Regions from separate parts of the Nocardia sp. NPDC003693 genome, predicted to be linked through region 1. Evidence: riboswitches for the same ligand, from Rfam matches in the RefSeq annotation. Region 1 holds a riboswitch; each other region holds the start of a gene.
The links. Region 1 has a riboswitch for S-adenosylmethionine ahead of ACWDOP_RS25385 (aminotransferase class V-fold PLP-dependent enzyme). Riboswitches for the same ligand answer to the same signal wherever they lie in the genome.

Region 1 (5,701 bases):
TCGCCGAGCTGGCGCGCATCACCCGCGCTCGGCTCACGCGCATGCTCGGGCCGGAAGCGGGATATCCCGAATACTGAACCCCGGCACATCCACCGCAATCGCTCTACCCTTGTCCCATGCGCAGGTCCTTACCACCGGTCGCTGCCAGAGTCTCCGACACACTCATCGCCCGCGGGCACCACGGGGTGATCCTCACCCAGCCCCGTCCCGCACACACCGCGCAGGACGCCGCCCAGGCGCTGGGGGTCGCACTGGGAGCGATCACCAAATCCCTGGTTTTCCTGCTGGACGACGATCCGGTGCTGCTCTTGGTCTCGGGCGCGCACCAGGTGAATCTGGAGTCCACCGGGCGACGATTGGAGGGGACGCTCTGCCGCGCACCCGTCACCATGGTCCGGCAGCTGACCGGGCAACCGGCCGGTGGCGTCGCGCCGGTCGGGCATCCGCTCAATCTGCCGACCTTCATCGACACCGCGCTGGCGGCGCACGGGGAGCTGTGGGCAGCCGGCGGGCATCCGAACACGGTCTTCCGCACCACCTTCGGCGAACTCGTGCGCATCACCGCCGGGCTGGCCATCGACGTGGACTGACCGCGATCACCGCATCGTGCATTCGGGACAAACCGAACGACTCAATTTCGGACCGTGCGGAATATCCGGCGGCTCGACAACGTAGGTTCGGAAGGTGACCGATTCTCCGACGCCCGGCGCCGAGCTCCACGTGCCCGACGACCTGAGCGGCATCACCGCCCAGCAGTATCGCGCCGCCATGCGGCACTACCCCGCGGGCGTCACCATCGTCACCCTGAACTCCGACGGCGGGCCGGTCGGCTTCACCGCGACCTCGTTCGCCTCGCTCTCGGCCCAGCCGCCGCTCATCTCGTTCAACATCGCGGCCACCTCGTCGAGCATCGCCGCCATGACCAAGGCCGAATCGTTCGTCGTGCACTTCCTCGGCGAGCACCAGAAGCACCTCGCGCAGCGCTTCAGCCGGACCGCGGAGGAACGCTTCACCGACCGGTCGCTGTGGACGACGCTCGAGACGAGCGAACCGGTGCTGCACGGCACCCCGATCTGGGTGCGCGCCACCGTGCACCAGCTCATTCCGATCGGGGACCACACCCTGGTCATCGGATTGGTGACGCGGGTACACGACAACACCGAGGACGCGCCCGCGGTCGGGCCGCTGGTGTATTACGACGGCGCGTATCACCGCGCGGAGATCGCGGACTGATTCGCAGCGTGGAGGGTCAGGTCGCCGACGCCGCGGTGCCCACGCCCAGCGCCGCGAGAATCCCCGCGCTCAACTGCTCCAGCCGATCTCGCACCCGCGGCCGGCGCAACAGCTCCACCGCCCGCGCGGCCATCATCGCCAGCAGCACCATCTCGATCGCGGCGATGACGGATTCGATCGCGCCGAGCGCCAGGGTGTTCGCGAAGGTCACCTTGGTGAGGAACTGCGGCAGCACGGCGAGATAGAAAAGGCCGACCTTCGGGTTCAGCACGCAGGACAGCAAACCGGCGGCGAATGCCGAGCGAACCGAGGCGGCGCGCCCCTGCGGCGCCGCGCCCGTGAGCTCCGACTCCGCCTCCCGCCGGGCCCGCCGATGCGCGAGCAGCGCCCGAACCCCGAGGTATACGAGGTAGATTCCGCCGATCACCTTGAGCACGCGATAGGCGGTGGCGGACTGCTCCAGCAGCGCCGCGACACCCGCCGCGACCACCAGCGCCCAGACGATGCCGCCCGCCGCCGACCCCGCGGCCGCCGCGATCGCCGGACGCGGGCCGGCCATGGCGTAGCGCAGCACCAGGAAGGTGTCGGGACCGGGAGTCAGGGCCAGCAGCACGCACAGCCCGATGAAGCTCAGCAGCAGAGCGGGATTCACTCACCCATGGCAGCGCATCACCGAGGTGGATGCAAGGGAATACCGCCATGGGTGAGCGGGAAGACCGCCGCCCCGCCCTGATGAAACGGGGTCAACGGCCTTCCGGGCGTCCGGAATTCAGATTCGCGCGCCGAACTCCGTGCCCAGTTCGCGGAACACGTCGGTGTTCAGGGAGAAGGCGAGGCGGGCCTCGTCCAGGACGCGCTCGACCTCGCCGGCGGCCAGCGGCAGCGCGTCCAGATTCGCCCGGTACTCGCGCTTGAACGCGGCCGGATTGGCGATCTCGTCGAAGACGTAGAACCGCACGCCGTCGCCCTTCTTCGGCAGGTTCCACAGCTTCTCGGCGGTGCCGCGAATGACCTGGCCGCCCGAGAGATCGCCCAGGTAGCGGGTGTAGTGGTGCACCACGTAGCCAGCGGGCCAGGTCCGCGCGCATTCGCGCACCCGGGCCGCGTAGGCGGCGGTGGCGGGCAGCGCGGTCAGCTCGTCACGCCAGTTCGGTCCGCCGAGGTGGGCCAGATCGGTCTCCAGCGCGGCCAGGCGCGCCAGCTCGGGGCGGATGAACGGGCCCGCGGCGGGGTCCGAAGCCAGTGCGGCCGTGTCTTTTTCGAGTGCCTCGTAAACGAACCACAGCTGCGAGGTGTAGCGGTAGAACGCCTCCACGCCCAGCTGACCGGTGAGCAGGTCACGCATGAACGTGGAATGCTCCGCCTCGGCGTGCTGCTGCTCGGTCGCGGTGCGGATGAGCGTCGAGAACGGTGTGCTGGTCTCCAACATGATCGAGCATCCTCGCTTCAACTCCCAGGGCGCACTACTTTGGCTACCCTAACTTCAAAATCGACTGTACGGGTCAGCAACGTTCTCGCGATTCGACCTTTCCGCCCCAGCCCATCCAACTTTCGGATGATTTTCCGGAAGGGGTTGACAATGCCGCCGATCGTCTGCAAGCCTTCTCAATCAGGTCATGAGTACCAGCGCAAAGCCCTGGCTAGCTGGTCGGCAACCCTCCTCCGCGGTGGGGTGCTCCAGGTGACGACCGGGCCGCCGCCCGACCGGGCGCGGCAAGCGCGGACTCTCGATCATTCCTTTCTCTGATCGCGCGTCCCTTGCCCCGATGGGATTTCGTGATGACTGCTTTCGCCGACCGCAGCTGTGCCCCCCTCGCCACCGTCTCCGGTTGCGACCTGCGCGTTCCCCTCGTCCAGGGTGGCGAGATCGACTACGCCAACTTCGACTACGCCGCCAGCGCACCGGCACTGGCGCAGGTCACCGACCGGGTCGCGGCGCTGCTGCCGTACTACGCCAGCGTGCACCGCGGCGCGGGCTACGCCTCGCGCGTGTCCACCGACTGCTACGAGGCCGCGCGCGGTTCGGTCGCCCGCTTCCTGAACGCCGCCGACGACCAGGTCACGGTGTTCACCCGCAACACCACCGACGCGCTGAACCTGCTCGCGGCCTGCGTGCCCGGGGACACCGTCGTGCTGGACGTGGAACACCACGCCAACTTCCTGCCGTGGACCCGGCACGGCCGCCGGGTGGTGCCGGTCGCGGACACCATCGAGGAGACCGTTCAGCGGGTGGTCGCCGAACTGTGCGCCAAACCCGCCGCGCTGCTGGCGATCACGGGCGCGTCCAACGTGACCGGCGAGCTGCTCCCGCTGGAGCGGCTGGCGTGGATCGCGCACCAGTGCGGGACCCGCATCCTGGTGGACGCCGCGCAGCTCGCCCCGCACCGGCGAATCGATCTGCGCGCCACGGGCATCGACTACCTCGCCTTCTCCGGGCACAAGGCGTACGCGCCCTTCGGCTCGGGCGTGCTGGTCGGCCGCCGCGACTGGCTCGACGCGGCCGAGCCCTACCTGGCCGGCGGCGGCGCCGTGCGCTCGGTGACCCCGGACCGCGTGGAATGGGCGCCCGCCCCGCAGCGCCACGAGGCCGGGTCGCCGAACGTCCTGGGCGTGGCGGCGCTCGCCGCGGCCTGCGACACCCTCGCCGGACTCGACGAGACCGAGGTACTCGAGCACGAGCGGTACCTCACGCAGCGGCTGCGCTACGGATTGACGACCGTTCCCGGCGTGCACTTCCTGCGGGTGTGGCGGGACAGCACCGACGCGGTCGGCATCGTCGCGTTCACCGTGGACGGTTTCGAACCCGGGCAGGTCGCGGCGTATCTGTCGGCCGAGCACGGCATCGGGGTGCGTGACGGACGCTTCTGCGCGCATCCGCTGCTCGCCCGGCTCGGCGTGGACGCGGCACTGCGGGCCAGCATCGGCCTGGGCACCACCGCCGCGGATGTCGATCGCCTCGTGGACGCGATATCCACACTCGTCCACAAGGGTCCGGGCTGGGACTATGCCAAGACCGACGGCCACTGGAACCCCTCTCCCGAAACCCGCCCGTTCGCCGCCACCGACGCGGGTGCGGCCCCCTGCGGGTTCTGACGTCCCGGCGTTCGCGGTCGCATCGAATCGGATTCGATGCGACCGCGGTACCGCACGTGAGACACGGCCACCGGGAACAGGACCCGATCGAGATCGCGGGTGCTCCGCGCCCCGATCCGCCGGCGGTCGCGCTACGGCACCAGGTATCGCGCCGCGAGTTCCTCCACCACCGGGTCGTCGTCGCCCACGGCGTTCAGCAGATCGAGATCGTCCTGCACGGACAGCTGCCGGCCGTCTTCCTGCTCGATGTCGGGCGGCCCGTCCTCCGCCAACTGCCGGATCAGCTTGGCCCGCACCCGCTCTCGCAATGAATCGCTCATAGCGAGAGCATGCCCCGGCAGTCGGCTCTCATTCCCCCGGCACGCCGCCGGGGTGCGGTACTCGATGCCCGCCTCGGGCGGAACTCGATGCCAACTGGAATACGGTGCAACGCCGAGTTATCCACAGCTGTGCACAACCTGCCGACCGGCACTGAGCGCACGAAATGCCCGATAGCTCCCGTTCAGGAGGCGATGCGCCGGCGAATCATCCACAGGTGCACGGTCCGCCACGACCCGTCACACCGGAGCGAGCCACGTCCCCCACGGGGTGTTGCGCAGCACGGTGAAAGCGAAGAGCAGCACGAGGACCACCCACAGCGCGGAGCGCGGCAGCACCTTGGGTAGTCGGGGCCTCGGGTCGCCGCGCCAGGCGCGAACCAGCCACACACTCCAGAAGACGAGGAACCCGAGCAGCAGCGGGACGATCAGCACATTGCTCTGGATCGCGTCGAGCACCCGGCCGTCGGTCAGATTGTGCAGCCCGCGCAGCCCGCCGCAGCCGGGGCACCAATATCCGGTGAGCTCCTGGAAAGGACATAGCCCCCACGACCCCTCCACGTGCGGGTCGCGAAAGTGCAAGGCCGCGAACCCCGCCGCCACCCCGCCGCCCACGAGCAACGGAAGACCCACGCCCCACCGATTGGGGCGGGTCCTGGATTCGAATCCGAGAGCGGTGTCCACGAGCATCAACGTTAGCGGCGCCCTCCGGGGCCTGCCAGGTCACCGCCGACTTCGCACCCCCGGTCACCGGAAATCGGTGCGCGGGAGATCGATCGAACCCCGGACCACCGCCGGACGATGACGAACATCGGCTCCACTCGCTGCCGAACGGTCGGTGTCGGAGAGTTCGCGCCGCCGCAGTCTCCCCGGTCGAGCAGACTCGCGCTGTGCCCCGCGTGGTCGGCCCGGCGCGGGCCAGGTAGACCGGCGTGGGTCGTCAGCGCAGCGGCACGCGGGTGCTGACCGGTGCGGTGAGCGCCCCGGCGAGCATGTCCACGATTTCTCCCCAGGCATTCACATCCCCCGCGGCGATCCGCCCGGCCTCGACCGCGCGC
Region 2 (5,701 bases), on a different contig from region 1:
CCGCCCGGTTCCCAGGAAGGTCCCGGTCAGCGGCTCGGATTCGATGGCGGGCGGGCGGGCCAGCAGACCGCCGGGCCGCAGCACCAGGAACACGACCAGCAGGCCGAAGGTGATCAGATCGCGGTAGCCGTCCCCGAAGGTGTAGATGCCGAAGGCCTCCACCAGCCCGAGGATGAAACCGCCGACCACCGCGCCCGGAATCGAGCCGAGGCCGCCGATCGTGGCGGCGACGAAACCGGTCATGCCGACGATGCCGCCGCTGGTCGGGGAGATGTTGGAGTTGTAGAGACCGACGAAGATGCCCGCCAGCCCGCCGAGCCCCGAGGCGATGGCGAAGGCCAGCGACTGGATCCGCCCGACCCCGATCCCCATCTGCGCCGCGGCGTCCGGATCCTGGGCGGTGGCGCGAATGGCCAGCCCGTACCGGCTGTACCGCAGGAAGCTCCACAGTCCCGCCATCACCGTGATGGTGATGGCGAACATGACCACGTCCGAGGTGCCGAACCAGATGCCGCCCACCTGAAAGTTGTTGGTGGGCAGCACCTGCGGGAAGGGCCGGGTGTCGGGGCCGAAGATCAGCGCCACCACGTTCTCGAGAATCAGGCCCACCGCCACCGTGGCCAGCAGCGCCGCGATGGCCGGGGCCCGGCGCAACGGCCGCACCGCCAGCACATCGATCGCCACGCCCAGCAGCGCCGTGGTGCCGACCACCAGCACGAGAGCGAGCCACAGCGGCAGCCCCTGCTCGGCGATCAGCCACCAGCCCAGCACCGACCCGAACGCGAAGATCGCGCCGTGCGCGAAATTGATGACGTTGCTGACCCCGAAGATCAGGGTGATGCCCACGGCGATGAGTGCGTACGCATTGCCGTGGACCAGACCCGCTATGAGCGTGTCGAACATGGCGCTACTTGTTGCCGGTCGGCACGAAGGCGCCGTTCTTCAGGATCAGCTCGATCGGCTTCACGCCGTTCGGGCGCCGGGTCTGCTGATCGAAAGCGAAAGTGCCCAAGCCGATTCCGTCGAAGTCCTTGACCTCGCGCAGGCCCTTCAGGATGCCCTCGCGGGTGGCGCCGCCGTGCTTGGCCGCCTTCACCAGGACGTTGATCGCGTCGTAGGCGTACACGTTGAAGTCGCCCGGGTCGACGTTGAACTTGGCGCGGAACTTCTTCACGAAGTCCACGACCTTGGGGTTGGTGTCCGCGGCGGTGAAGACGCCGTTCACGATGTCACCCTCGGCCGCGGCGCCCGCCAGTGAGATGAACTGCGGGGTGTTCTGGCCGCCGAAGAACTGGCCGGTGTAGCCCACGTCGCGCAGCTGCTTGACGATGAGCGCGCCGTCCGGGCCGTAGCCCAGGTGCACGAACGCCTCCGGGTTCGCGTCCCGGCCCTTGATCAGCACCGGGCGGAAGTCCTGCGAGTCCGGCAGGATCGGCGAGGAGTAGACGATCTCCACGCCCTTCTCCTTGGCGGACTGCTCGAAGAACTTGAATGCCTGCTTGCCCCAGTCGGTTTCGAGATACACGACCGAGACCTTCTTGGCCTTCGCGGACACCCACTGGGCATTGCGCTCCTGGAAGACATCCAGGGTGATCGACGGGCTCCACGAGTAGTCACCGCCCTTGGTGAAGTCCACCGCGGAGTTGGTGAAGCCGTACTGCACCAGCTTGCCGCGGTTGTACACCGGCGACGCCGCGATGGAGGCCGGGGACGAGAAGTCGCCCAGCTCGGCGATGATGGACTCGTCACCGACGAACTTGGTCGCGATGGGCACGGTCTGCTTCGGGTCGGATTGCGAGTCCTCCCACTTCAATTCGACCTTCTTGCCGTCGATCCCGCCCGCGGCGTTGACCTCCTCCAGGGCCAGATCGAAGCCCTGCTGCCACAGCCGGCCGTACTCCGCCGACGGGCCCGACTTCGGCCCCGATACACCGAAATACACGGTGCCGCTGTCACTCTCGGAAGAACCGCCGCACGCCGATACCAGCCCGGCCACCAGGGCCGCCGATGCGATGCCCACCACTACCCGGAGACGACGCGACCCGGACCATTGCTTACTCATCTGATTCCTCTGAACTCACCGGCACACACCGGCCACAACGCGCTTGTGCTGCCCGGCGGGCAGCACCTGGTCGTCACCCGGGGCACCCCACCGCCGCGCGAGGGTTGCCGATCAGCGAGCCGGGGCTCGTCACTGCTGATACTCGTGACCGTGCGCGCAACGCTAGTGACGGGTCCGTTCCGTCAACAGCGTTCGAATCAGCCTGAAGCCAAAAGGAAGTCGATCCCGGGGCGCGAAGTCCGGCCGCGCGAGCTCAGTTGCGCGCGGCCAGGTGCGCGGCGAGCCAGGCCGGGAACTCGGTGAGATCGCTCAGCACCACGTCCGCGCCCTCGGCCGAAAGCTCCTCGCCCGTATACGGTCCGGTGGTCACCGCGACCGCCAGCGCCCCGGCGACCTTCGCCCCGCGCACATCGCCCAGATGATCGCCGACGTAGACCGACGCCCCGCGCTCGCGCAGCGCAGTCCCCTTCTCCTCGGCCCAGACATCGCCGACGACGTCGTCCACCGGCAACCCGAGATGGTCGAGATGCAGGCGCGCGAGCGATTCCTTCTTGGCCGTGATGACCAGGGTGCGCCCACCGGCGCGATGCACCGCCGTGAGCGCGTCGAGCACGCCCGGCAACCGATCGGCGCGCGTGATCGCGAGGTCGGGGTACAGCTCGCGATAGCGGGCCACGACCCCCGGCACCTGGTCCGGCGGGAACCACTCGGCCGCCTCGATGGCCAGCGGCGGTCCCAGCCTCGACACCGCAAGCTCCGAATCGATGCGCACCCCGGTCTCGGCGGCCACCGCGTCCCAGACCGCGGCGATGCCCGGACGCGAGTCGATCAGCGTCATATCCAGGTCGAACCCGACGACGAGTCCGGACCCGGCTGCGGGGTGCTCTGCTGGGGCCACCCTCCGACCTTACGGTTCGACCGGACGGCGGCGGCCGCGGCCCCGGCCGGGCGACCGGGGTTCGCCCGGTCCGCGACGAAGCCGGGAATTCGGTTGCCGCCCCGAACTAGGCTCGAGGCCATGCCCAACGATCAGCGATCCCTGTTCTGCAGTGTCGAGCTCGGCGCCCGCATCGAGGGGGTGGAGAGCGAGCTGATCAGCGCGGGCAGCGCGGCGGCGCGGGCGCGACCGGGCGCGGACAGCGGCTTCCTGGTGCCGCTCGCGGGTGGGGTGGCGTCCTTCGCCGAACCGGGATCGCCGCTGAACAAGGTGGCCGGGCTGGGTTTCGGCGGGGTGCCGGGCGCGGACGAGCTCGACGCCGTCGAGAAGCTCTACGCGGAGCGCGAAGCCCCGGTGCAGGTCGAACTCGCGCATCTGGCCGATCCGGCCGTCGGGGATCTGCTCACCGGCCGCGGCTACCGGCTCGCCGGCTTCGAGAATGTGCTCGGCATCGATCTGCGCGGGGTCGCCGCGGCCGTCACGCCGCCGGAGATCACCGTAAGGCCCAGTGGCGACGACGAATTCGATACCTGGCTGGACATCATCGCCGACGGATTCGCCCAGCCCGACACCCAGGGCGTCGCCTCGCACGAGGAATTCCCGCGCGAGATCATCGCCCGGGCCATGCGCGACCTCACCGGCGCGGCCGGGGTCCAGCGCTATGTCGCGCTGTACAACGGGCAGCTCGCCGGCGCGGCCAGCCTGCGCATCTCGCACGGCGTCGCCCAGCTCACCGGCGCGGCCACCCTGCTCGCGCACCGCCGCAAGGGCATTCAGTCCACGCTGCTCGTCAACCGTCTCACCATGGCCGCCGCGGCGGGCTGTGAGATCGCGGTCATCACCACCCAGCCCGGATCCAAATCCCAGCAGAACGCCCAGAACCGCGGGTTCGATCTGCTGTACACGCGCGCGATTCTGGTGAAGGCGCCGTAGGGCGGAGCGCTTCGGAGACGCGAAAGTTGTTTTCTGGAAGGACATTCGGAGCACCTGTCCGATGACAGGTGGCCGGTTCACTCGTTCGTGAACCGGCCACCCATCGGCCACACCGGCCGGCCGGCCGGGTCCGCGGGTCCCGATCGCGGGGTCAGCGCGACCGGTCCCGGTCTACGCGCGAAACCCGGTGGGCGTCAGCCGATCACCCCGCCGGCGCGTAGCCCAGCGGCCGCGTCGAGAAAGCACCGCGGCCGTGCGTGCGGCTGCGCAGTCGCGTCGCGTACCCGAATATCTCGGCCAGCGGCGCGATCGCCGTGACGGCCACCGTGCCGCCGTGCACCACCGAATCGGTGACCCGGCCGCGGCGGGCCGCGATATCGCCGAGCACCGCGCCGATGTCGTCCTCGGGCGCGGTGACCGTCAGCTCGACCGTCGGCTCCAGCAGTTGGAGCACGCCGGCCTGCAACGCTTCCCGCACCGCCTGCCGCGCGGCGACGCGGAACGCCCGCTCCGAGGAGTCGACCGGATGGGTCGCGCCGTCGGTGAGCCGCACCCGCACGCCGATCACCGGATGACCGCCGAGCGGACCCGCGACCAGCGCGTCGCGGCAGCCGGCTTCCACCGCCCGCACGTACTCGGGCGGCACCCGGCCACCGGTCACCGTGGACTCGAACGCGAAATCCGCAGCGGGATCGAGCGGTTCGATATCGAGCACGATATCGGCGAACTGCCCGGGCCCACCGGACTGCTTGGCATGGCGGTACCGCAGCCCCGTCACCCCGCGCAGCACCGACTCCCGGTACGCCACCTGCGGACGGCCCACCGCGACCGCGATACCGCGATCACGGCGAATCTTCTCCACCGCCACCTCCAGATGCAGTTCCCCCAGCCCGGAGAGCAGGGTCTGCCCGGACTCCGGATCGGTCCGCACGACCAGCGACGGATCCTCCTCGACCAGCCGGGTCAGGGCCGTCGTCAGCCGCTCGGTATCGGCGGAGACCTTCGCCTCCACCGCCACCGAGACCACGGGCTCGGTGACCGTCGGCGGCTCGAGCAGCAGCTGGGCCTCGGGCGCGCAGAGGGTCGCCCCGGCACGCGCCGACTTGGGACCGATCACGGCGACGATGTCACCGGCCACGGCCCGGTCGACCTCCTCGTGCCGGTCGGCCTGCACCCGCAGAATGCGCCCGATCCGCTCGGAACGGTTCCCGAGCACATCGTGCACCGCGTCGCCCTTGCGGAGCGTGCCCGCGTAGACCCGCAGGAAGGTGCGCCGCGCCGAACCCACCCCCTGGACCTTGAATACCAGGGCCACCAGGTGATGGTCCGGATTCGGAGCGATCACGCACTCGCTCGGCTCACCGCACTCCCACTCGCCCCGGGCGGGCGGGCGGTCCAGTGGCGACGGCAGGAAGTCCACGATCGCGTCCAGCAGCGGTTCGACCCCGATATCGCGGTAGGCGGCCCCGCAGAGCACCGGCACCACCTCACCGGACAGCGTCAGCTCCCGCAGCGCCACGAGCAGGGTCGTATCGGACAGTGCCGCGGCGGTTTCGATGCCCTCCCGAACGTGGCCGAACGCATCGCCGATGTCGCCGCGTCGCTCCTGACCGTCGTCGGTCGGCGACGGCACCGCACGGACCAGCTCCGGGGTGTAGAGCTCGTCGAGCGCCGCCGAATGTCGTTCGGCCACCGCCTCTTCCAGTGCACGCCTGCGTCCCAGCGCGCGCTCGAGCGATGCGGGCGGAATCCCGGTCTCGGTCAGTGTG
Region 3 (5,701 bases), on a different contig from region 1:
CCAAGTACTGGAGCACCGAGGAGCAGCTCGACCTGATCACGAAGTGCCTGCAGCTGCACGGCGGCTACGGCTACATGCGTGAGTACCCGATCGCCAAGGCCTACATGGACGCGCGCGTGCAGACGATCTACGGCGGCACCACCGAGATCATGAAGGAGATCATCGGCCGCGGTCTGAAACTGACCTGATCCCGGCCGATGTCGCGGGGCCGCGCGGGTGTTTCCCGCGCGGCCCCGCGTGGCGTCGACGGGGGAGCGGCCGGGCGGGGAGGTGCGCCGGCGCAGGTCCGGGCCACTTCTCCCGGGCCGGAATCTCTACAGACCGAGTGGTCTCATTTAGGCGACAGTACTGAGCAGCTAACTGATAGCGAATTAGCATGGCGTGTGGGGTCGGGTCCTACCCGATGGAGACACGCAATGCGAACAACCCGAGAGATTCTCAGGAACGCACTGGCCGTCGGCATGGCTGCCGCCGGTTTCGGAGCCGCCATCGCGCTTGCCCCGGCGATCGCGCCCTCCGCGCACGCCGACGCCGACTACGGCGGCGGGTGCGTGCTCTACGACGGCGATCGCGCGGCGACCATCGATTCCTTGAGATTCAGATGCGGCCCGGGGCAGCTCGAGGCGCTGTACCGCGACGCACCGCAGGGCGCGGTGCCCATGGGCGTCAAGAACGGGTGGGTCGCCGAGCCGGCCGACATGCAGGTGTGGTCCCCGGCGCTGTGGATCGGCAAGACCTTCTTCACCGGACCCGACGGCGGCTACCTGCTCAACCGCGTCACCGGCGCGGGTGTCGAGGTCTACCAAGCGGACGTGTACCGGGGCCCCTCGGTCGTGGACGGCGGGCCGACCTGGGTCCTGAACTACCGCCCCTCACCCACCCCGCAACTGTGGGACGAGATCCGCGAAGTCACCCCGGGCGTGTGGTTCGGCTACTCCTATTGGCGTGACGGTCGCGACGCACAGCTGTTGAGTTTCATCCTCACCTGACCCCACCCCGGCTTGCGATCACCGCGCACGTAACTCTCGTGGCGGGGGAGTGTCCCTTGATAGACGTGGACTCCGTTGTCCACGAAAGGGATTCAATGACAGCCCCGCTTCACGTCAGTGCCGCCGCGCGCGGCGAGCCCGGCCGGTCCCGGGCCCTGGCCCGGATTCTCGACGGTGCCGGCCGAGGACGCGGCGCCGGGATTCGCCACGACTCGGGAGCGTGCGCGTGAGCTCGCCGCCCGATACCGAACCCGCCCTCTGGGCGCCCACCGGCCGGACCGTCGGAGCCGTCTGCGCGGTAGGAATTCTCGTGGTCGGGCAGCTGTATGTCGTTCTGCCCGTGCTGAACCGGCTCGCGCAGGACTGGGAGACCTCCAGATCCGCGGTGACCTGGACCACCACGGCCTTCGGATTGGCCTACGGCGCGGGCTTTCTGGTGACGGGTCCGCTGTCGGATCGGTTCGGGCGGCGGCCGGTCATCGTGGGCGGCCTGCTCGCCACGGTGGTCAGCTCGCTGATCGTCGCGGCCGCGCCCGGGCTCGGTGCGGGGCTGACGGCCCGGGTGCTACAGGGTCTGACCGCGTCGTTCTTCGCCCCGGCGGCCTTCGCGTACCTGTCCGAACGCATTGCCCCCGAACGCAGGATCTTCGCGCTGACCTGCTTGACCAGCTCGTTCCTCGCCGCCGGGGTGGTGGCGCAGGTGCTGGCGCAGCTGGTGGGCAACGCCTGGGGCTGGCACGCGATCTTCTTCACCGGCGCGGTCGCGTTCGCGCTGTCGGCGGGACTGCTGTGGTTCGTGCTGGGTGCGAATCCGGCGGCGAGGGAGCCGGTGCGGCGGTCCGCCGACGGCATCGGCGACACGCTGCGAACGGTTTTCGCACCCTTCGGCACGCTGCTGCGACGCTTCCGGCTGGTGCTGCTGTACGTCAGCTGCCTGGCGGTGCTCGGCTCGTTCGTCGGCATCTACACCGGAATCCAGCTCGCGCCGCCGGACGGCGTCGGCGCGAGCAACGGCGCGCTACTGGCGTTGCGCGCCAGCGCGATTCCCGCCATGATCGCGGTCCCGCTGCTGGCCGGTCGGCTGGGCGCCATCGCGCCGGAGACCCGGGTGATCGGCGCGCTCGGCATCGCCGGGTTCGCGGCGGCGGTGACCGCCGTACCGTTCGGGGGCATCTGGGTCGCGGCCTGGCTGCTGGTGTTCGTGGCGGCCATCGCGGTGGCGGCGCCCGCCGCGGTGCAAGCCATCGCGGCGCAGGCGGGCGCGGCACGGGGCGCGGCCACCGCGCTCTACACCTTCGCGCTGTTCCTGGGTGCCAGCCTGGGGCCGCAGCTGGCGAATCTCGTTGCGCACCGGGGGTATTCGTGGGTCGCGCTGGTGATCGCGACCCTGGCGCTGGCGGGCGCCGCACTGGCCTACGCCTCGACCCGGGTGGGGGCGGTCGCCGTCCGGAATTGATTTCGACCACGCTGGTTTGAATCATTGTTGGTAATACGCAGTGCCACATAAGTTTTCGAACACGGTCATGAGTTCCAGCGACAAGCCCCGGCTTGCTGGGCGGCAACCCTCCAGTGGCGGCGGGGTGCTCCGGGTGACGACCGGATGGCGGCGAACGCGTCGCCATAAGCGTCTTCGCTCTCGGAGGAAAACAATGTCTGTAGCCCAACTCTCTTCGGCGACCCCGGAATCCGCGACCCTGAACCTCCGCGAGGTGGTACTGGTGGCGGACCGATTCCGGGGTCTCGCGGAGGACGACCGGGCATTCACGGTCTCCGGTTTGGTGGCCGTGCTGCGGAGCGGGGGATTGCGGGAGGCGGCCGAGCCGCTCACCGTCCGGATCGGGCAGGGGATCACCCGGCACGACCTGGACTACATCGAGCACGTGGCGGCCATTCACGCGCCCGCCGGGCTCCGGGTGATCGACACGGTCGCCGAACCGGCGCCGCGGCATCAGGTGCACAAGTACCAGAACTCGAATGTGTTGCTGGCGAACCTGGTTCAGGAATCGGCGACCGAGTTCAGCGCCGATCTGCGCATCCACGGCGACAACGAGCTGCTGCTGGATCATCAGACCGGCGAGCACGTGCAGGGGATCGTCATCGTGGAGGCGGTGCGCCAGCTGTTCCTCGGGGCGTTCGAGCTCGAGTACGGCCGGCGCTGGCCCGAGCAGCACTTCTACATCGTCTGGAACAGCATCGAACTGAACTTCACCTCGTTCCTGTTCCCGCTGCCCGGCACGCTGCACGCGGTGCTCACCCCGATCTCGATCGAGGATCCCGGCAAGCTGGAATTCTCGATCGAGGTGCAGGTGCGCCAGGCCGGGAACAACGTCGCCGACGCCCGGATCGGGTACGCGGCGCTGCCCAACGAGCGCATCACCCGCATCGAACGGCACAAGGCCGCCAAGGCCATCGCCGCGCACCTGAACGAGGTCGCGTGAGCGCCGTCGCGCCGGTGCGCGCGGCGGCGTTCTTCGACGTCGATGAAACCCTCATCACCGTCAAGAGCATGTTCACCTTCCTGCGCTTCTGGCTCGCCGAGCACGGTGACGACGGGAGCCGCTACGCGCGTATCTCCGGCGAGATCAAGGAGCGCGCGGCCGCGGGCGTGCCGCGCGAGGAGGTGAACCGGCACTACTACCGCGCCTATCGTGGGGTGCCGGGCGCGGAACTGGCCGAGGCGGGGCAGCGCTGGTTCGCCGAGTTCGAGGCCGGTGGCGCGGCGTACTACACCGATGCCGTGCAAGCGCTTGCCGCACACAGGGATTCGGGTGCGGTCACCGTACTGCTGTCCGGGTCGTTCGCGGCGGCCATCGCCCCGGTCGCCGCGGCGCTGGGCGCGGACCGGCTCATCGCCACCACCCCGGTGATCGATGATCACGGGCTGCTGACCGGGGAGGTGCTGCGGCCCATGATCGGTGCGGCCAAGGCGGACGCGGTCTCGGAGTTCCTGCGCGAGAACGGAATCGAGTTCGAGAACACCTTCGGGTACGGCGATCACGCCAGCGATCTGCCGTTCCTGTCGGCCGTGGCGCACCCCGGTTTCCGCGGGTCGGATCCGGTCCTGCTGGAACGGGCGGGCACGCACGGCTGGATTCATCTGAGCGATCGGGTCAGCGCGGCGATCGGTGCGCCCGGTCGCGTGCTGTCCGAGCAGGAAGCGGTATCGGTATGGTGAACAAGATCTACGAGCTGACCCCGACCACCCAGGGTCCGCTGTACCCCCCGAGTGAAGTGCTGGACGCCGCGGGCGATTTCATCGTTGTCGGCTTCCTCAACGACGCGGGGCCGGACGGTTCGGTGACCAGGCGGTGGGGGCGGGCGATCGTGGCCGCCGACACCCCCGTGCCCAAGTTCGGCGCAGCCGCGCCGTACACGATCGTGCGCGAACTGGACGCGGAGCTGTCGCGTGCGGACGCGGAGAGCGTGCTCTACACGCTGCCGCTTCCGTTGCCCGCCAACAACTATCCGATCGTGTTCGCGCCCGATCAGCGTCCGGACGCGGAATCGGTCCGGCGCCCGAGCTACGCGTTCCACGAGACGCCGATCCCGGACCTGCGACCGGAGGACGGGCGCAAGCTCACCACCCCGATCACCCTCGAGCAGTGGCTGCGCGCTCGCGGGACCGTCGAGGTGAGTGTGAGCGCGGACGGCCATCACGGTGAGTTCCGGTTCGAGTTCACCGACCTGATCCCGGATTCGCTCTACACCGTGATGTCCCTGCGGGCAAAGGATCTGGACCCGGACGCACCCACCAGGCCGGGCCCGCTCGGCGTGCCGAACGTCTTCGTCACCGATGCCGCCGGCGCGGGTTCGTACCGCGCGACACTGCCGAATCCGTTCCCGGATCCGGAGTCCCCGGGCGCGAACCGCGTCATCAGCGTCGTGGTGCTCTGGCAGAGCTACCAGCAGAACTACGGCGGGGCCATCGGCCACTTCGGCCTGGGCGGGGACATCCACGCGCAGTTGAAGCTGCCCACGCCCACCTTCGAGGAGTTCCGCACCGCCTGACAGCTTGTCGCGATGGCAACGGCCGCGTGGTCCCGGACCGCGCGGCCGTTGCCGTTGCGGCGCAGGGTTTCCGGCTGTGGTGTGGGAGCCGGACAGCATCTCCCGCCGCGCTGATCCTCAGCGTTCGGCCGGGCTCCCCGCGAGCAGGCGATGCGCCTCGAGCGCGAGGTGGATCTCGGTCGCGGCGTGCGGTGCGGTCAGGCGGCGCCCGGTGAGTTCGGCGACGCGATTGAGCCGGAAGCGCACGGTGTTGCGGTGGCAGAACAGTGCGGCGGCGATGGCCGAGACTTCGCCGTCGTGGGTGAACCAGGCGCGGACGGTGTCCAGCAGGATGTCCCGGTCGTGGTCGGGCAGTGCCAGCAGCGGGCCGAGCACCGCGCCGGCGAGGGTCATGGCGGTCTCGGGGGAGCCCACCAGGAGGACCGGGATGAGGGCGTCGCTGTAGCGAACCACTTCGCGTGAGCCGGGCTCCGTTGCGGCGCAGGCGAGTTCGGCCTGGCGCAATCCGGTCGCGGCGTCGGCGAGCCCGCCGAACGGGGAACCGATCCCGACCCGCCCCACCGCGCGCTCGGTGAGCATGGTCTGCAGCCGGGCCTGGGTGAATCGCGCTGTGAGAGTGACGATTCCGATGTGGTGATCGGCGCGCAGCCGCCAGGCCGAGGCCACCCCGAGCATGGACAGTGCCTTGTCGATGCCGGGCAGCG
Region 4 (5,701 bases), on a different contig from region 1:
ATGACCGCGTCGTAGAACGTGCGCAGGTCTTCCAGGGTGATGTCGACGCCGTAGTCGATGTTGCCGAGCAGGCGGACCTGCGGCTTGTCCAGGACCTTGTGCAGGGCGGTGATGATGCCCTTGATGCGCGGATGATCGGGCGCGACGCCGTAGCGGATCAGACCGAACGGCGCGGGCATGCGCTCGTACAGGTCGATGCTCACCCCGTCGAAACCGGCGGGGGTATCGGACTTCATCAGCGCGTCGGCGGCGTAGATTCCGGCCGGGCCCGCGCCCACGATCGCAATGCGAAGCGGGCGGGTCGCTGCATCGGTTCCCGCAAGCTGTTCGGTCATTCTTCGCGCACCCTTTGGTCGAAAACTATCTTGCCGTCAAGTCTCAGCCGTCGTTCTTAGCTTAGGCTAAGTTGACGCCCTGGCTTCGAGTGAACCACCCTACGGGCCCCGAAGCTGCAGCGTTGCTGCTCTGTACTGCGATTCCCGGCCTCGCGGGGGAATTGTGCCGATTCTATCGGTGGTATGGACCACCCCCCGCGCCGGTGCGGTCAACTGTGGGCATGCTCTCCCCGGGCGCGGTCCGGTGTCGCCGCCGGGACACCCGCCCCGAGCAGGCATGATCAAGGTCATGAGCGAGGACGCGGACCAGCCCGAACGTATCGATCAGCGTGAGTCCAGAACCATGCTGCCGTTCCTGATCGCCATCGGCGTCACGGTCGTGGTGATCATCGGCATCGTGGTCTCGGCCCTGCTGTCGCCGGCTGAGAAGAATGTCACAGACGCGAACCGGCTGGCGAAGTCCGCGCGCAACTTCATCGAATCCCGCAGCGGCACCGACGCGCTGGACCCCTCGACCGCGTGCCCGGGCTTCGACGAACAGCGCTCGCCGCTGCGGACCGAGACGGGCGAAAAGGCCGGGAAATCAACGCTTGTCAAGCTGACCGATCCGAATATCCAGGGCGACCGCGCCACCGCGCAGGTGACCTGGCGCGCCGACGACCGCGATTCCACCTCGACCTGGACTTTCACCAAGACCGATGGGGCGTGGCTGGTGTGCAATTCCTGACCGCCCGCACGGTTTGACAGTGAGGCCCCATGTCGGTCAATCTCAACCCAGGTCATGAGTATCAGCGCCAAGCCCCGGCTGGCTGGTCGGCAACCCTCCTCCGCGGTGGGGTGCTCCGGGTGACGACCTGGCCGCGCATCGGGCAACGGTGCGGCAAGTGCGGATTCACAGGAGGTTCGAAGTGAGCTACGCGGGTGACATCACGCCGAAGCAGGCGTGGGAACTGTTGCGCGACAATCCGGATGCGGTGCTGGTCGATGTGCGCACCGAAGCCGAATGGCGATTCGTCGGCGTCCCCGACACCAGCGGCATCGGCCGCCCGACGGCGTTGATCGAATGGGTCGACACCAGCGGCGCGCGCAATGCCCGGTTCGTCGATCAGCTCCGCGAGGTGCTGGCCGACCGGGCCGCGGACTCGGACGCGCCGGTGATCTTCATCTGTCGCTCCGGGCAGCGTTCCATCGGCGCGGCGACCGCCGCGACCGCGCTCGGGCTCGCTCCGTCGTTCAATGTGCTCGAGGGTTTCGAGGGCGCGCTCGACGCGCAGGGACACCGCGGCGTCGAAGGCTGGCGCGCGGACGGACTTCCGTGGAGGCAGTCATGATCACCGGTGGCGCGTTCGACAAGCCGCTGCCCGAGGGCGTCGGCCCCGCCACGCTCAGTGTGCGAGGTGGCCTGCGGCGCTCGGGTTTCGAGGAGACCTCCGAGGCGCTGTACCTGTCCTCCGGTTTCGTCTACGAGAGCGCCGAGGCCGCCGAGGCGTCCTTCACCGGCGACATCGAGCACTTCGTGTACTCGCGCTACGGCAACCCGACGGTCGCCATGTTCGAGGACAGGCTGGCCCTGATCGACGGCGCCGAAGCGGCTTTCGCGACCGCCAGCGGCATGTCCGCGGTGTTCACCGCGCTGGCCGCGCTGCTGGGCAACGGTGACCGGCTGGTCGCCGCGCGCAGCCTGTTCGGCTCGTGCTTCGTGGTGGCCAACGAGATCCTGCCGCGCTGGGGCGTGGAGACCGTCTTCGTGGACGGCGAGGATCTGGACCAGTGGACCGAGGCGCTGTCGGTGCCCACCCAGGCCGTGTTCTTCGAGACCCCGTCCAACCCGATGCAGTCCCTGGTGGACGTGCGCGCGGTGGTCGATCTGGCGCACGCCGCCGGCGCGAAGGTGGTGCTGGACAACGTCTTCGCGACCCCGCTGCTGCAGCGCGGCTTCGATCTCGGCGCCGACGTGCTCGTCTACTCGGGCACCAAGCACATCGACGGCCAGGGCCGGGTGCTCGGCGGCGCGATCCTGGGCTCGCACGAGTACATCGACGGCCCGGTGAAAAACCTTATGCGCCATACCGGTCCGGCGCTGAGCCCGTTCAACGCCTGGACGCTGCTCAAGGGTCTCGAGACCATGCCGCTGCGGGTGCGCCAGTCCAACGACTCGGCGCTGCGCATCGCGCAGTTCCTGGAACAGCATCCGGCCGTGGCGTGGGTGAAGTACCCGTTCCTGACCTCGCACCCGCAGTACGACCTGGCTCGGGCGCAGATGTCCGGCGGCGGCACCGTGGTGACCTTCGAGTTGACCGCGCCCGAGGCCGAGGCCAAGAAGCGGGCGTTCGAGGTGCTCAACGGGCTGCGGATCATCGACATCTCGAACAACCTCGGTGACGCCAAGACCTTGATCACGCATCCGGCGACGACGACGCATCGGGCTATGGGCCCGGAGGGTCGCGCGGCCATCGGTATCACCGACGGGGTGGTGCGCATCTCGATCGGGCTGGAGGACGTGGAGGATCTGATCGCGGATCTGGATCGCGCGCTGAGCTGACCCTGCTCGAGTAGCGGGCCGAGGGCCGGAACCGTCAGGTTCCGGCCCTCTTGTCGTTTCCGGGCCGCTCTCCCGGTGTTTCCCGAGCTCCGGGGCCGTCCGCGGTCCAAGTATTGACAGCATACTGTCAAACATGACAGGATACTGTCATGACCACGAAGACAGTGCACCTGGCCGTTTACGACACCTTCGCCGATTGGGAGGTCGGGCACGCCACCGCGCACATCAACCGCACGCTGTGGCACCGCGAACCCGGCGCCTGGCAGATCCGCACGGTCGGTCCGACCACCGACCCGGTGACCTCCATGGGCGGACTGCGCGTCACGCCCGACCTCGCGCTCGCGGATCTGACCCCGGCCGAGAGCGAGATGCTGATCCTGCCCGGTTCGGAGACCTGGGAGCGCGGTGACCTGACGGCCTTCGGCGCGAAGGCGCGCGAGTTCCTGGCGGCGGGCGTGCCGGTCGCGGCCATCTGCGGCGCGACCTGGGGCATGGCGGTCGAAGGGCTGCTGGACGAGCGCAAGCACACCAGCAACGCGGCGGAATACCTTGCCATGACCGAGTATTCGGGCGGCAAGGGCTTCGTCTACGAGCCGGCCGTCATCGACGCCGACCTCATCACCGCGAGCGGCATCACCCCGGTCGACTTCGCGCACGCCATCTTCGCGCGGCTCGGCCTGTTCGAACCGCAGGTGCTCGAGGCCTGGCACCGGCTCTACGGCCACAATGATCCGGCCGGCTTCTTCGCGCTGGCCGACTACGAGGAGAGCCGCGCGGCGGCCGCCACCACCTAGGGGAAACCCTCCGTCCGACGGGAACAGCAATGACGCGCTCCGAACAGGAACTGTTCAGTACGGCGGCCATCACCTCGTTCAAGCTCAACGGCCAATTCCTCGCCATCGCCGAGGAATTGGCCGCCCCGGCGGGGCTCACCGCCGCCTGGTGGCAGGTGCTCGGCGCGGTGCTGCCGGATCCGCTGCCGGTGGCGGGCATCGCGCGCGCGATGGGCATCACGCGCCAGAGCGTGCAGCGGATAGCGGATCTGCTGGTGGACAGGGGTTTCGCCGAATACCGGCCGAATCCGCTGCACCGGCGGGCCAAACTCGTGGCCATCACCCCGGCCGGTCACGAGGCGGTGCGCCGGATTCACCCGCAGCACGCCGACATCTCCGCGCGGATGGCCGCGCACCTGGGGGCCGAGCGTTTCGCCGAGATCGTCGACGCGCTCACCACGCTGTCGGCGGCACTGGACGCGCTCGACGCCGAACGGCCGGTCGCGACGAGCTAGGGGCGATGCCCGGACTGGTTGCCGCGCAACAGCTTCGCGGATCCGGGCGGACCGGCTGCGGCGTCGCGGCGATATCCGGCGGGTCGGACCGGCGCCGGAACCACGGGCGCGGCCGAACCCTCAGGCGTCGAAGGGCGCCTTGGTCTTGCCGATCAGGTCGGCGACCGAGTGCAGGATGGCGGTGGGCCGGTACGGGTACTGCTCCACCGTCGAGTGGGTGGAGATGCCGGTGGTCACCAGGATCGTGCGCAGCCCGGCCTCCAGGCCGGAGATGATGTCGGTGTCCATGCGGTCGCCGATCATGAGCGTGGACTGCGAGTGCGCGTCGATGCGGCGCAGCGCCGAGCGCATCATCAGCGGGTTGGGTTTGCCCACGTAGTACGGCTCCTTGCCGGTGGCGCGGGTGATCAGGGCGGCGACCGACCCGGTCGCGGGCAGGATGCCCTCGCGCGAGGGTCCGGTGGCATCGGGATTGGTGGCGATGAAGCGCGCGCCCGCCGAGATGAGGCGGATGGCGGTGGTGATGGCCTCGAAGGAGTACGTCCGCGTCTCGCCGAGCACCACGTAGTCCGGGTCGCTGTCGGTGAGCACGTAGCCGATCTCGTGCAGCGCGGTGGTGAGCCCGGATTCGCCTACGACATAGGCGGTTCCGTTGGGGCGCTGGTCGTTGAGGAAGGTCGCGGTCGCAAGCGCGGAGGTCCAGATGGACTCGATGGGGATCTCCAGGCCGGTGTGCCGGAGCCGGGCCTGCAGGTCGCGCGCGGTGTAGATCGAGTTGTTGGTGAGCACCAGGAAGGGAATGTCGTTGGCGCGCAACTCGGCCAGGAACTCGTCCGCACCGGGCACCATGTGGTTCTCGTGCACCAGCACGCCGTCCATGTCCGTCAGGTACGAGAGGATCGGCTCTTCGGTGGAGGTCACGGGTCCGAGTCTAATTTGCCCCCGCGTAGCTGCGCCCGTGCGCGGCCCTTTTTGTCTCGTTCTTCACGTTCGCCGCCCGCTGTGCGATATTTCGGCAGGCCGTGGCGCGCGCCGCCGCGCGGATCGGTCGCGGTGGGCGAATCGCCAGGTGCGGCGACCGGAATACGGGCGCTGACCGCGCCGGTTGCAGACCTCGGGTGCGACCCCCGGCACACCGGGGCCCGGGGCGGAACTATGGTGCGAAGTAAGCCGTTCGGCACGACGCGTCCATCGCGTCCCGGGCGGCCGGCAGCGGGAGGTTGGCCCGCACAACGAGCGCAACAAGGCGACAGGAGTGGCGCGGTGACAGACCTCAAACTCGGATACAAGGCGTCCGCGGAGCAATTCGGCCCGCGGGAACTGGTGGAGATCGCGGTGGCGGCCGAGGAGCACGGCCTCGACAGCGCCACCGTCAGCGATCATTTCCAGCCGTGGCGGCACAACGGCGGGCACGCGCCCTTCTCGCTGGCCTGGATGGCGGCGGTGGGCGAGCGCACCAAGCGCATCCAGCTCGGCACCTCGGTGCTGACCCCCACCTTCCGCTACAACCCCGCGGTGATCGCCCAGGCGTTCGCG

Region 2: linked by a shared signal. The riboswitch ahead of ACWDOP_RS10610 (ABC transporter substrate-binding protein) and the one ahead of ACWDOP_RS25385 (aminotransferase class V-fold PLP-dependent enzyme) in region 1 are both predicted to bind S-adenosylmethionine.
Region 3: linked by a shared signal. The riboswitch ahead of ACWDOP_RS08410 (AfsA-related hotdog domain-containing protein) and the one ahead of ACWDOP_RS25385 (aminotransferase class V-fold PLP-dependent enzyme) in region 1 are both predicted to bind S-adenosylmethionine.
Region 4: linked by a shared signal. The riboswitch ahead of ACWDOP_RS28185 (rhodanese-like domain-containing protein) and the one ahead of ACWDOP_RS25385 (aminotransferase class V-fold PLP-dependent enzyme) in region 1 are both predicted to bind S-adenosylmethionine.

What each region holds. Positions count from the first base shown of each region.
Region 1 covers NZ_JBSFNO010000025.1:88,344-94,044, forward strand. Annotated here, with positions in the region: gene ACWDOP_RS25360 (2-oxo-4-hydroxy-4-carboxy-5-ureidoimidazoline decarboxylase) at 1-77, shown strand, start outside; gene ACWDOP_RS25365 (YbaK/EbsC family protein) at 117-590, shown strand; gene ACWDOP_RS25370 (flavin reductase family protein) at 769-1,233, shown strand; gene ACWDOP_RS25375 (LysE family translocator) at 1,250-1,885, opposite strand; gene ACWDOP_RS25380 (biliverdin-producing heme oxygenase) at 2,003-2,662, opposite strand; SAM riboswitch class IV at 2,846-2,959, shown strand; gene ACWDOP_RS25385 (aminotransferase class V-fold PLP-dependent enzyme) at 3,013-4,326, shown strand; gene ACWDOP_RS25390 (hypothetical protein) at 4,458-4,646, opposite strand; gene ACWDOP_RS25395 (DUF2752 domain-containing protein) at 4,884-5,327, opposite strand; gene ACWDOP_RS25400 (TetR family transcriptional regulator) at 5,584-5,701, opposite strand, start outside.
Region 2 covers NZ_JBSFNO010000006.1:244,595-250,295, forward strand. Annotated here, with positions in the region: gene ACWDOP_RS10605 (ABC transporter permease) at 1-903, opposite strand, end outside; gene ACWDOP_RS10610 (ABC transporter substrate-binding protein) at 908-2,062, opposite strand; SAM riboswitch class IV at 2,097-2,212, opposite strand; gene ACWDOP_RS10615 (HAD family hydrolase) at 2,316-2,960, opposite strand; gene ACWDOP_RS10620 (GNAT family N-acetyltransferase) at 3,102-3,932, shown strand; gene ACWDOP_RS10625 (elongation factor G) at 4,135-5,701, opposite strand, start outside.
Region 3 covers NZ_JBSFNO010000005.1:51,817-57,517, forward strand. Annotated here, with positions in the region: gene ACWDOP_RS08395 (acyl-CoA dehydrogenase family protein) at 1-188, shown strand, start outside; gene ACWDOP_RS08400 (hypothetical protein) at 417-989, shown strand; gene ACWDOP_RS08405 (MFS transporter) at 1,216-2,445, shown strand; SAM riboswitch class IV at 2,509-2,622, shown strand; gene ACWDOP_RS08410 (AfsA-related hotdog domain-containing protein) at 2,639-3,427, shown strand; gene ACWDOP_RS08415 (HAD family hydrolase) at 3,424-4,164, shown strand; gene ACWDOP_RS08420 (hypothetical protein) at 4,158-4,997, shown strand; gene ACWDOP_RS08425 (PucR family transcriptional regulator) at 5,115-5,701, opposite strand, start outside.
Region 4 covers NZ_JBSFNO010000031.1:388-6,088, forward strand. Annotated here, with positions in the region: partial or broken gene ACWDOP_RS28175 (FAD-dependent oxidoreductase) at 1-335, opposite strand, end outside; gene ACWDOP_RS28180 (Rv0361 family membrane protein) at 625-1,062, shown strand; SAM riboswitch class IV at 1,113-1,228, shown strand; gene ACWDOP_RS28185 (rhodanese-like domain-containing protein) at 1,244-1,666, shown strand; gene ACWDOP_RS28190 (O-succinylhomoserine sulfhydrylase) at 1,663-2,877, shown strand; gene ACWDOP_RS28195 (type 1 glutamine amidotransferase family protein) at 3,027-3,671, shown strand; gene ACWDOP_RS28200 (MarR family winged helix-turn-helix transcriptional regulator) at 3,701-4,165, shown strand; gene ACWDOP_RS28205 (HAD-IIA family hydrolase) at 4,286-5,086, opposite strand; gene fgd (glucose-6-phosphate dehydrogenase (coenzyme-F420)) at 5,429-5,701, shown strand, end outside.